Terriglobus roseus: one gene and its partners. The protein of the gene in region 3 interacts with the protein of the main gene of each other region in a pairwise test. Links are inferred from orthologs where the notes say so. Each region holds a gene or a part of one and is shown on either strand. Other genes may lie near its edges.

Region 1 (3,017 bases), 2.0 Mb from region 3 along the record:
AAGGTCTCTTCCGCATTCAGCAGCAGTGGCCCACCGAGGGCGTGACGCCTGAGTTCCGCATCGAAGTCATGCGCGACCCCACGGGCTGCAACAGCGGCAAAACATATGGACTGCATGCTGTGAGTCCTTCCGTGTCGGTATATCGGCGCCCACGCATGGCGGCGAACCTGCGTTATCTGGAAGCTGCCGACGCGTTCACTGCAGACAGCCGCGCCACCACGCTGGAAGCGCAGGCGCAGGATGCCTTTCACAAACACATGCAGGGCAACGGCAACATCTCTGCCGACGACATGCAGAGCATCGTTGCTTTTGAACGGCAGATCTTCGTTTCGCAAGGGCACGATGACACCGGCGGCGACATCTCCAGCTTTGGCGCACCCGCGCTGCTGGGCTCGTGGAATCTGGCACGCGCAGCCGCTTTGCCGAGTGGCAACGGCATGACGCTTGCCAATTGGGCGGGGACTTCGAACGCGCCCGAAAATGAGTTCCGTCGTTCCGTGGAGCGCGGCAGTGTTGTCTTCTCGTCACGCACCTTTGCAATTACGCAGACTGCGAATCTGAAGACCGGTAAAACCACGCAAGGAACCTGCACTACCTGCCATAGTGAACGCCGCACAGGCGCAGCCACCACGCAGGCATGGATGGACATTGGCACCTCGTCGTTGCCATGGGCTGGCGACCAGAAAGATCTGCCGCTATTCAAGATCACGTGCGACGCAAAGGCGACGCCGCATCCTTACCTTGGCCGCGTGATCTACACGAACGATCCCGGACGCGCGCTGATTACAGGCAAATGTGCTGATGTGGGTTCGCTGGTGATGCAGCAGCTTCGCGCATTGCCTGCACGTGCGCCGTACTTCACCGCGGGCTCTGCGAAAAACCTGCGCGCCGTTGTGGACTTCTACGATCGCCGGTATCAAGCGCGTTACACCGAACGTGAGAAGCAGGACCTGGTGAACTTCCTCAGCGTGCTTTAGCTATTTGCTTGATAGGCTCCGCAAACGCTCGCATGCCTCATCCAGATCGGCATCGCGTTTGCCAAAGCAGAAGCGTAATAGATTCTCGCCACCACCTTTGCGAAAGAACGCGGAACCAGCCACGGCCGCAACACCCGTGCGCGCCAGCAGATCACGCGCTTTCTCCGCGGCTGTAGCGCCATGCAGCGGTGTTGCATCGGCAACGATGTAATACGCGCCATCCGGTATGTGCGGCGTAAGACCTGCATCCTGCAACGCAGCGACTGTCTGCGCGCGTTTGCGATCGTGCTCCGCCGCAAGTTCCGTGTAGAACGATGGTGGCAACAATTCAAGCCCTGCCGCGCAACCATGTTGAAATGGCGCAGGCGCGCAGATGTATACCGTGTCGGCGAAGAAGCCAATTGCAGGTATCCACTTTGCATCGGCAATCAGATAGCCCACACGCCATCCCGTGACGCTGTACGTCTTTGAAAAACCAGAGATGGTGACGGTGCGTTCCTTCATCCCCGGAAGCGTTGCGATGCTGATGTGCGTGTGGCCAGGATAGATGAAGTGCTCGTAGATCTCATCCGAGAGAATAAACAGATCCTGCTCAATGGCGATGGCTGCGACCGCCTGCAGTTCTTCTCGCGTGAAGACCTTACCGCAGGGATTCGATGGTGTGTTCAGAACAATCGCTCGCGTCTTCGGCGTGATCACTGCGCGCAATGCATCCACATCCAGCGCCCACGTGCCATACTCCAGCGGCGCAATCACCGGCTCAAGCCCAAGGCCACGCAGAGTGTAGATGTGATAGCCGTACATCGGCTCAAACAGGATGACTTCGTCACCGGGATCAAGCAGTCCGCGTGCCGCGCAATAGAACGCACCGGTAGCGCCGCTGGTGATGAGCACCTCATGTTCGGGATCGACAGGCACGCCGTTGCGCCGCGACCAGTCGGCCGCCACCGCATCACGCAGACGCGCAATACCATCTAGCCGCGTGTAGATGTTGAAGCCCGCATCCATTGCGGCCTTCGCGCCTTCCATCACAACCGCGGGAACATCCGTGTCACAGATGCCCTGCGACATGTTGATGCCGCCCACCTGTTCGCACAACACGCTCATGGCGCGGATTTCGCTCTGCACAGTGATGGGCGCCGTTGCGCTGGTTCGCAGCTTACTCATGCAGCCAATCTTAGCGTTTCGGCGGACGTAGTTACAGTGCTGCGGCCATCCTCCGCAGCACTTTCTGCGCGGACGCCGCATGCCAGCCGAGTTGCCGGTTCGTTTCCTCGTGGAGAGCCTGCCATAGAGGCTGGGCCTTCACCAACTTTTTGCGACCAGCCGCTGTCAGAGAGTAGTCCATCTGCCGCGTATCTTCGGCCGAGCCCTTGGACACAACAAGGCCGGCCTCGATCATGCCACGGAGATTGCGCGATAGGGTGGTCTTATCTACAGCGAGTTTCTGGGCCAACACTCGCCCACTGCAATGCTGCATGGCATGCAATACGCTGAGCGTTTCAAACTGTGCCGACGTCAGTTCCGCCGACGCCAGTGCGGCGTCATACTTCGCAGTGAGCAGTCGAGAAACGCGGCGCGCTTCCGCGCAATAACAAAACACCGTTTCACTTCTCCTTAGGAAGAAGGTAATTCAACGGGCTCAGCGGACCCACCGGGATCAGATCAAATGTCATCATGCCGGCCACTCCCAGCGGTAGCTTCTCCAACAGCTCATGCGCTTCGTCGGGAGTGGACACGTTCATCAGGAACACCACGCCTGGCTTGTCCTTGCGCACGTACCACTGGTCAATCTTGCCACCAAGGTACAGCCGCACCGTGGCAGAAACTTCCTGCGGCATGATGCTTACGCGGTTCGCACCAGTCCCGACAGCAGTCACACTGCCAATCGCAATGACTTTCGTCGTGGGCACGGTTGGAAGCGATGAGGGGCTGGCTGGCGCCTGCGCAGATGCAAGTCCACCCAGAACAAAAAGAAATCCGAAAACACTCTTGAGCAGCCGCATACACACCTCTCCGTTGATTCGCTGAATATGGTTG
Region 2 (2,965 bases), 2.3 Mb from region 3 along the record:
CCATCTTCCCCTCATGCACCATTTCCGATGCTCACCGTAACAAATTCTTCATATCTTCCCCAACCGCAAAAAACGTTTGGGACCGACAATCCACAGATTCTCGTAAACCCTGTGCAAACGGTGGACAAACCCGGTATTCCTCAGGCCAAACGTCGCGCCTGTGGATAGAAAAGACGTAGCAATCACCGCAATCAAGCGGTTCGGACCTCGGTTTCCACTTCCACACGCCTCCACGGTGCACATTGCCTGTGAGGAAACCTGTGGAAGACGTGTAAACCTAGCCACGCTATGCGGAATCTCCTCCCGGCGACACACATCTTCCGTTCTTCGCGGACACTTTTTCTGAATCTCGTCCACTATCTAACTCTCATCGCTGCAACAGTATGGGATGTTCTTCCACATTTCCTAACCAAACGATTACGACGGCTATTTCAATCTTTCCTTTTCACTCAGGTTCTTAAAAGCAGTCCTCGCATCAGCCTTGTCGTAGCTTGCGTGGAGCTGTGTCGCCGCTTTCCACGGTTTGGTCCGTGCCTTCCACATCCCCCGCCCGGCTAGGATGAGCCTTGTCAAAACCACCACGCACCAGCTTTGTAACCGGGGATAAAAACCAGCCTTGGGAAACGCAGCAGCGCGGTGATACGCTGAAATCCACTCAGGCTCCGGGCCCACAGTCGCTCTGTAAGCTGACTCAAACCGTTGCCGCCGCACACAAGATTTGTCCTGAACTCTTGGAGGTCTCCACCGTGTCCACCACTGCCTCGCTACCTTCGATGGAAACCAGCGGCGCCGCTCCCACCGGCAATCTCGATATCACGGTCACCCGTGCGGAACTGCTGCGTGAACTGACTGCCGCACAGTCCGTCGTGGAACGGAAGACGACGATCCCCATCCTGTCGAACTTCCTCTTTGAAGCCGATGGTGAACGGCTGACCATCACGGCTACCGACCTGGACCAGAGCCTGCGCACCTCTTGCCCTGCACGCGTGAAGAAGTCCGGCGCATGCACCGTCCCGGCGCGCAAGCTGTACGACTACATCCGCCTGTTGCCCGAAGGCGACATCTCCATCAAGCTGATGGACAACCACTGGGTGCAGATCCGCGCTGGCCGCTCCAACACCAAGATGGTGGGCATGGCGCGCGCGAACTTCCCCCAGGTGCCGGAATTCCCAACCACAGGCGCGGTTAAGATCGCAGCACCGTCGCTGAAGAGCCTCATTTCCAAGACCATCTTCGCCATCTCCAGTGAAGAATCGCGTTACACGCTGAACGGCGCGCTGCTCGTCCTCAAGGCTGAGTCCATGGCCATGGTCGCAACAGACGGTCATCGCTTGGCTCACGTTGAGCGCTTCGGCGAAACGCTTGAAGGCATCTCGGGTGAAAAGAAGACACTCATTCCGCGCAAGGCGCTCGGTGAACTCTCTTCCCTATTGGCCAACACGCCCACCAGTGAAGACAACGACTTCATCGAGTTTGCTGACGATGAAACCACGCTGTTCTTCCGCATCGGCGGTCGCGTGCTCACCAGCCGCAAACTCACCGGCCAGTTCCCCAACTACGAAGCCGTTCTGCCGCGCGACAACAACAAGTTCGTCATCGTCCGCAGCGAAGACCTCATGGGTGCTCTGCAGCGCGTGTCGCAGTTTGCTGACGAGCGTAGCGGCGCCATCAAGATTCGCCTGGAGCAGAACGAACTCCGCATCTCGTCTTCGTCCACGGACGCGGGTGAATCGGAAGACTCCATTGAAACGCCGTACAACTACGATCCGCTCGTAGTCGGTTTCAACTCGGCCTATCTCATTGACTTCTTGAAGGCCATTGGCAACACCGGCGAAGTCCGTCTCGAATTTAAGGACGCACAATCCGCAGGCCAGATGCGCCCTGAAGACGCAAACGAAGATCAGAAGTATCGCTACATCCTCATGCCCATGCGCATTTGAGGTGCGGCAATCAGCACCAAAGAAGCCCGGCCTCGCGCCGGGCTTTTCTATTTCCTGTAGAACGCAAAAAATTTCACGTACGCAAATCATTTGCTGGCATACTGGCAACGATCTTCCGTCACTCCAGAAACATCGTGATCCATCCGTCCGCGTATGCCTACGGGTAAGTAGTCGCAGCACCCATTTCTCATGAGGTGATGTTTGGTATGACAGGCCTGCAGATCTTTACTCTCATTCATGTACTCATAAGCCTCATCGGTATAGCCACGGGGTTTCTGGTTCTGTTCGGCTTTCTTCGTAATTCACAGAACCGTTCGATGAATCTGCTGTTTCTAAGCACAACGGCACTTACCAGCATCACTGGTTTCTTCTTCCCGTTTCATGGAATCACACCAGCGATAGTGGTTGGCATCATCTCGCTGGTGCTGTTTATCCCCGCTATCTGGGGCTATCAAAAGGGATACAGAAAGACTTACATCATCACCGCATCCATCCTGCAGTTCTTTAACGTGATGGTGCTCGTCATCCAGAGCTTTATGAAGATTCCGCCACTGCACCAGTTCGCGCCCACCGGCAAAGAACCCATCGTGGCCATCTTCCAGCTTTTAACTCTCCTGTTCATCGGCGCACTCGCAACGTTGGGCATTCGCCATCGCGAGCAGTGATGCCCATCCGCATCGCATAACGTGAAGTAAGGAAAGGCTCGTCTTATTAAGCGAGCCTTTTCCTATGCCTGTGATTCCGCAAACTGGCAGCGTCTTTGTTGTTCGAAATAGCAAGGATGGTTACGTAGATATTGCGCGTCTACGGAGTTTCTGACCCTCCCCAATGGGTGAAATCTACCCATTTTTACTGGGCTAAACTCAAATCATCTCTCCCCTTCTCCCCCGGTGTAGTCCAGGCCGATCGCGCAGAGATTCGTAAGAACGCGCAGCCGCCTAGGTAGATTTTTTGAATTAAGGAATACGAACCATGTCACATCGTCATGTGCACGCAGGCCTGCGTGGCCTGATGTCCCGCGTTAT
Region 3 (4,247 bases):
GTGCAGGCCGCACTTCCCGCATGGCTGTCCGTACGCGCTCAGATTCAGCAGCAGATATTGGAGCGTGTAACGGCGAATCTTATCGCGTTGGATAACCTCATTCGTGGGACTGTGGTCAGTCGACTCAGGGTGGAAGGCGGATGGTGTGTTGTATTGCGAGTACCCGCCGTTATGGACGACGTTGCCCTGGCGATCAGCCTATTGGACCAGGCGCATGTAGCCGTGCATCCGGGTTCGTTCTACGGCTTTCCCTCGAAAGGCTGGCTGGTAGTCAGTCTCCTGGGTAATCCTGCGCAATTTGCTGAGGGTCTGCAGCGGATGTTGCAACTGCTCTAATTTGTACCTCGTTTTCCGCAGCCTCGTACCACATGCTTCAAGTCCTAGAATCAAACTATGGCGGATCGCGAATTTACCCATCTCCACCTTCACACCGATTACAGCCTGCTGGACGGCGCTTGCGACGTTGATAAGCTCGCCTCGCACCTGAGCAAACTGGGCCAGAAGGCCGCCGCGATGACCGATCACGGCAACATCTATGGTGCTGTGCACTTTGCCGCAGCAATGGAGAAGAAGGGCATCAAGCCCATCATCGGTTGTGAGCTATATCTGTCGCAGACTGCGGATCACCGCGAGATGAGCGGCGGTTACAACCACTTCCTGTTGATCGCAGAGAATGATGAAGGTTATCGCAACCTTGTTCGTCTGACGAGCGAAGCCGCAGTACATGGTTTCTATCGCAAGCCGCGCGTCTCGAAAGAGTTTCTGTCGAAGCACACGGAAGGTCTTATCGCATTCAGCGGATGCCTTGCAGGTGAAGTGAATCAGCACCTGATGGCTGGCAAGTATGAAGAGGCCAAGAAGTCCGCGGGCATGTTCCAGGACATGTTCGGCAAGAACAACTTTTTCCTTGAAATCCAGGATCACAATCTGGAGCCCGACAAAGGCGTTTGCGAAGCGCTGTATCGCATGGAGAAGGATCTCGATATCCCTCTGATCGCCACGAATGATGCGCATTATGTTGCGGGCGACGACAGCCGCGCTCACGAGATTTTGCTCTGCGTGCAGACAGCCGGTTCGATGAATGATCCGAACCGTTTCAAGTTCGACACGCAAGAGTTCTATATCAAGTCCGCAGAGGAGATGTATCGCACCTTCCAAGGCCATGAAGAGGTTTGCGATCGAACGAATCAGTTTGTCGACCGCTGCAATGTAAAGCTGACAAAGGTCAAGAATCCATTCCCTCGTTTCCCCACACCAGACGGAATGGATCTTGAAGATTACTTCGAACACGTTTGCCGCGAAGGCATGAAGAAGCGTCTCGATACAGCGGTGGCACATCTGCGCTCCCGTGGTCTGCTGCGCTACGAAATTGCAGACTATGAAGCGCGCCTGAACCGCGAGATTGACACCATCAAGAGCATGAAGTTCCCCGGCTACTTCATGATCGTGTGGGACTTTATTCGCTATGCGAAGGAGCAGAACATCCCCGTAGGTCCGGGCCGTGGTTCGGCTGCAGGTTCTCTCGTCGCATACGTGATGGAGATTACGGACGTTGATCCGTTGCAGAACGAACTGCTGTTCGAGCGATTCCTGAATCCAGAACGTATCAGCATGCCGGATATTGATATCGACTTCTGCATGAATCGTCGTGGCGAAGTCATCGAGTATGTGAAGCGTAAGTACGGTGCTGATCAGGTAGCGCAGATCATTACGTTCAACACGATGGCTGCAAAGGCCGCCATCAAGGACGTCGGCCGCGCGCTTGAAATGCCTTACGGTGAAGTGGATCGCATCGCGAAGATGATCCCCGCCACCATCGGCATCACCATTGATCAAGCATTGAAGGATTCGCCGCCGCTAGCACAGGCGTACGAGAGCAATCCGCAGGTTCGAGAGATCATCGACAACGCTTTGCGGCTTGAAGGACTGGTGCGTGGCGCTGGTGTTCATGCTGCCGGTGTTGTGATTGCGCCGCAACCTTTGACAGAGCTCGTTCCTGTCACGCTGACTAAGACCGACGATCTGGTCACCGCGTATGACATGAAGGCTGTCGAAAAGATGGGGCTGCTCAAGATGGACTTTCTTGGGCTCACCACTCTTACCGTCATCGACGACTGCCTGAAGCTGATCAAGAGCAATCGTGGCGACACCGTCGAGATGGATAAGATTCCGCTGGATGATGAGCCAACGTACGAAAAGGTCTTCCATAAGGCGCTGACCAGTGGTGTCTTCCAGTTCGAATCGGGTGGTATGCGTGACGTTCTGCGCCGCTATAAGCCAACGACAGTAGAAGATCTAACCGCTCTCAACGCGCTGTATCGTCCTGGCCCAATTCAGGGCGGCATGATCGATGACTTCATCGAACGCAAGTGGGGTCGTCGCCCTGTTGAGTATCTGCTGGATGGTCTGGAACCGCTTCTGAAGGAGACGCTGGGAGTCATCGTCTACCAGGAACAGGTTATGCAGATCTCGTCAGTCATCGCCGGCTACTCGCTCGGTGGGGCTGATCTGCTGCGTCGAGCAATGGGGAAGAAAGACCCTGCGGCGATGGCGGAGCAGAAAGACATCTTCATGAAGGGCGCTGCCGAACGTAAGCACCCGAAGGAAAAAGCTGGCGCGCTGTTTGATCTGATCCTGCAGTTCGCGGGATACGGCTTCAACAAGTCACACTCATCAGCGTATGCATTGCTTGCCTATCACACGGCTTATCTGAAGACGCACTACCCGGTTGAGTTCATGGCAGCGCTCCTGACCAGCGAAACTTCCAAGCCTGAAAACGTAGTGAAATACATTCAGGAATGCCGCGAAATGGGCATCACTGTATTGCCGCCGGATGTCCAAATCTCCGATGCGAATTTCACGCCAAGCGGTGACGCAATTCGGTTCGGACTGGCAGCCATTAAGAATGTCGGTGGCAATGCCATTGAAACCATCGTTAGTTCGCGAAACAAGCTGAAGCAGGAAGGGAAGTCGGGGTTCAGCTCGCTGTGGGATTTCTGCGAACAGGTAGAGCTTCGTCTACTGAACAAGCGTGTGCTTGAATCGCTGATTAAGGCTGGCGCCATGGATAGCTTCGGCCCTCGTGCTCGCGTATTTGCAGCAGTGGACAAAGCGATGGAGCGTGCGCAGAAGTCGCAGCGTGACGCAGCTAGCGGACAAAGCGGTCTGTTTGGCTTGTTCGATGCATCACCATTTGGCGATGCTACCGCTGCTCCAGACGACGATCTGCCGAAGGTGCCTGAGTGGGATGAGCATGAGCGGCTTCAGAACGAGAAGGAAGTGCTCGGCTTCTTCGTCAGCGGTCATCCGATGGATAAGTATCGCGAGAAGCTGCGCAACATCAAGGGTGTTCTCGATACAGCAACAGCCTGCGAAATGAAGCCCGAGCCTGTGGTGTTTCAACGTGGCCAGCGCGAACCGCAGAATGAAATTCAGATTGCGGGTGTGATCTCCGGTCTGAAGGTGGCAAAGAGCAAGCGCAGTGGTGAAATGTACGCTTCGGCCATTTTGGAAGATACCGTTGGCAAGATTGATCTGATCGCGTTCCCCAAGGACTACGAGAAACTTCAGGAGAAGCTGAAGATCGATGTCCCAGTGCTGGTGCGCGGTTCCTTACGTGGCGAAGAAGACTCAGCCCCAAAGCTCTCTCTGACTGGAATTACGGCGTTGGAGGATGTGCAGATCAAGTTGCCGGAAGCGCTCCGTATCCGGGTGCCATTGCATCACCCTGACGCGGCGTTGCTGGAGAAGCTGGCGACGCTGTTTCAGGAACGTCCGGGACCGGGCAAGCTGCTGCTTGATCTGGAAGAGCCTGGAGAGTTCTGTGCTGTACTAGAGCCGCAAGGATTCAGTGTTTGCGCAGACAGGCTTTTCATTGATCAGGTAGAAGACCTGATCGGCGCAGGAGCCGTTAAGGTTATTAACTAACCAAAAGAGAAATGGGGCACGGCATGAATTGCTGTGCCCCATTCTGTCGCTTTAACGAACTTTGTGAACATCTGGCATCTTGTCGAAGATTTTGTCTACGGCTTTCTCACCCTTCTTTGCGTTCTTATCAGGGTTCTTTGAAAGATCATCGACAGCCGTTCCGCGAAAGATCAACTGATGTGTCCGTGCGTCATACACGTCCACAGCAAGGGTTCCTACGGGAATGTTGTAGACCGTTGTCGTGGCTGGCCCTCCACCGCCCCAGCGCCCCCAGCCATACCATCCGCCCCAGCCTCCATAACCCCAGCCGGGACCAAAGC

Evidence for each region.
Region 1: the proteins of dnaE (region 3) and BLT38_RS16340 interact in binary tests that used the Escherichia coli proteins (3 or more experiments, as listed by UniProt). The link is inferred for Terriglobus roseus from one-to-one orthologs.
Region 2: the proteins of dnaE (region 3) and dnaN interact in binary tests that used the Escherichia coli proteins (3 or more experiments, as listed by UniProt). The link is inferred for Terriglobus roseus from one-to-one orthologs.

The regions. Positions count from the first base shown.
Region 1 is NZ_LT629690.1:3,907,533-3,910,549, forward strand. The notes cover bases 62-2,925. They hold BLT38_RS16340 (pyridoxal phosphate-dependent aminotransferase), read right to left. Parts: upstream 2,145-2,925; coding sequence 978-2,144; downstream 62-977. Other genes in these bases: BLT38_RS16335 (hypothetical protein), read left to right, coding at 62-977; BLT38_RS16345 (MarR family winged helix-turn-helix transcriptional regulator), read right to left, coding at 2,176-2,580; BLT38_RS16350 (hypothetical protein), read right to left, coding at 2,585-2,925. Also shown: more of BLT38_RS16335, read left to right, coding at 1-61; more of BLT38_RS16350, read right to left, coding at 2,926-2,983. UniProt on the Escherichia coli protein: Shows aminotransferase activity with methionine and histidine as substrates, and to a lesser extent also with phenylalanine.
Region 2 is NZ_LT629690.1:4,177,004-4,179,968, forward strand. The notes cover bases 45-2,856. They hold dnaN (DNA polymerase III subunit beta), read left to right. Parts: upstream 45-773; coding sequence 774-1,940; downstream 1,941-2,856. Other genes in these bases: BLT38_RS17505 (hypothetical protein), read left to right, coding at 2,147-2,605. Also shown: BLT38_RS17490 (hypothetical protein), read right to left, coding at 1-4; BLT38_RS17510 (hypothetical protein), read left to right, coding at 2,913-2,965. UniProt on the Escherichia coli protein: Confers DNA tethering and processivity to DNA polymerases and other proteins. Acts as a clamp, forming a ring around DNA (a reaction catalyzed by the clamp-loading complex) which diffuses in an ATP-independent manner freely and bidirectionally along dsDNA.
Region 3 is NZ_LT629690.1:1,880,919-1,885,165, forward strand. What follows is about bases 34-4,127. They hold dnaE (DNA polymerase III subunit alpha), read left to right. Parts: upstream 34-393; coding sequence 394-3,927; downstream 3,928-4,127. Other genes in these bases: BLT38_RS08015 (pyridoxal phosphate-dependent aminotransferase), read left to right, coding at 34-336; BLT38_RS08025 (DUF4136 domain-containing protein), read right to left, coding at 3,979-4,127. In the rest of the region: more of BLT38_RS08015, read left to right, coding at 1-33; more of BLT38_RS08025, read right to left, coding at 4,128-4,247. UniProt on the Escherichia coli protein: DNA polymerase III is a complex, multichain enzyme responsible for most of the replicative synthesis in bacteria. This DNA polymerase also exhibits 3' to 5' exonuclease activity. The alpha chain is the DNA polymerase catalytic subunit.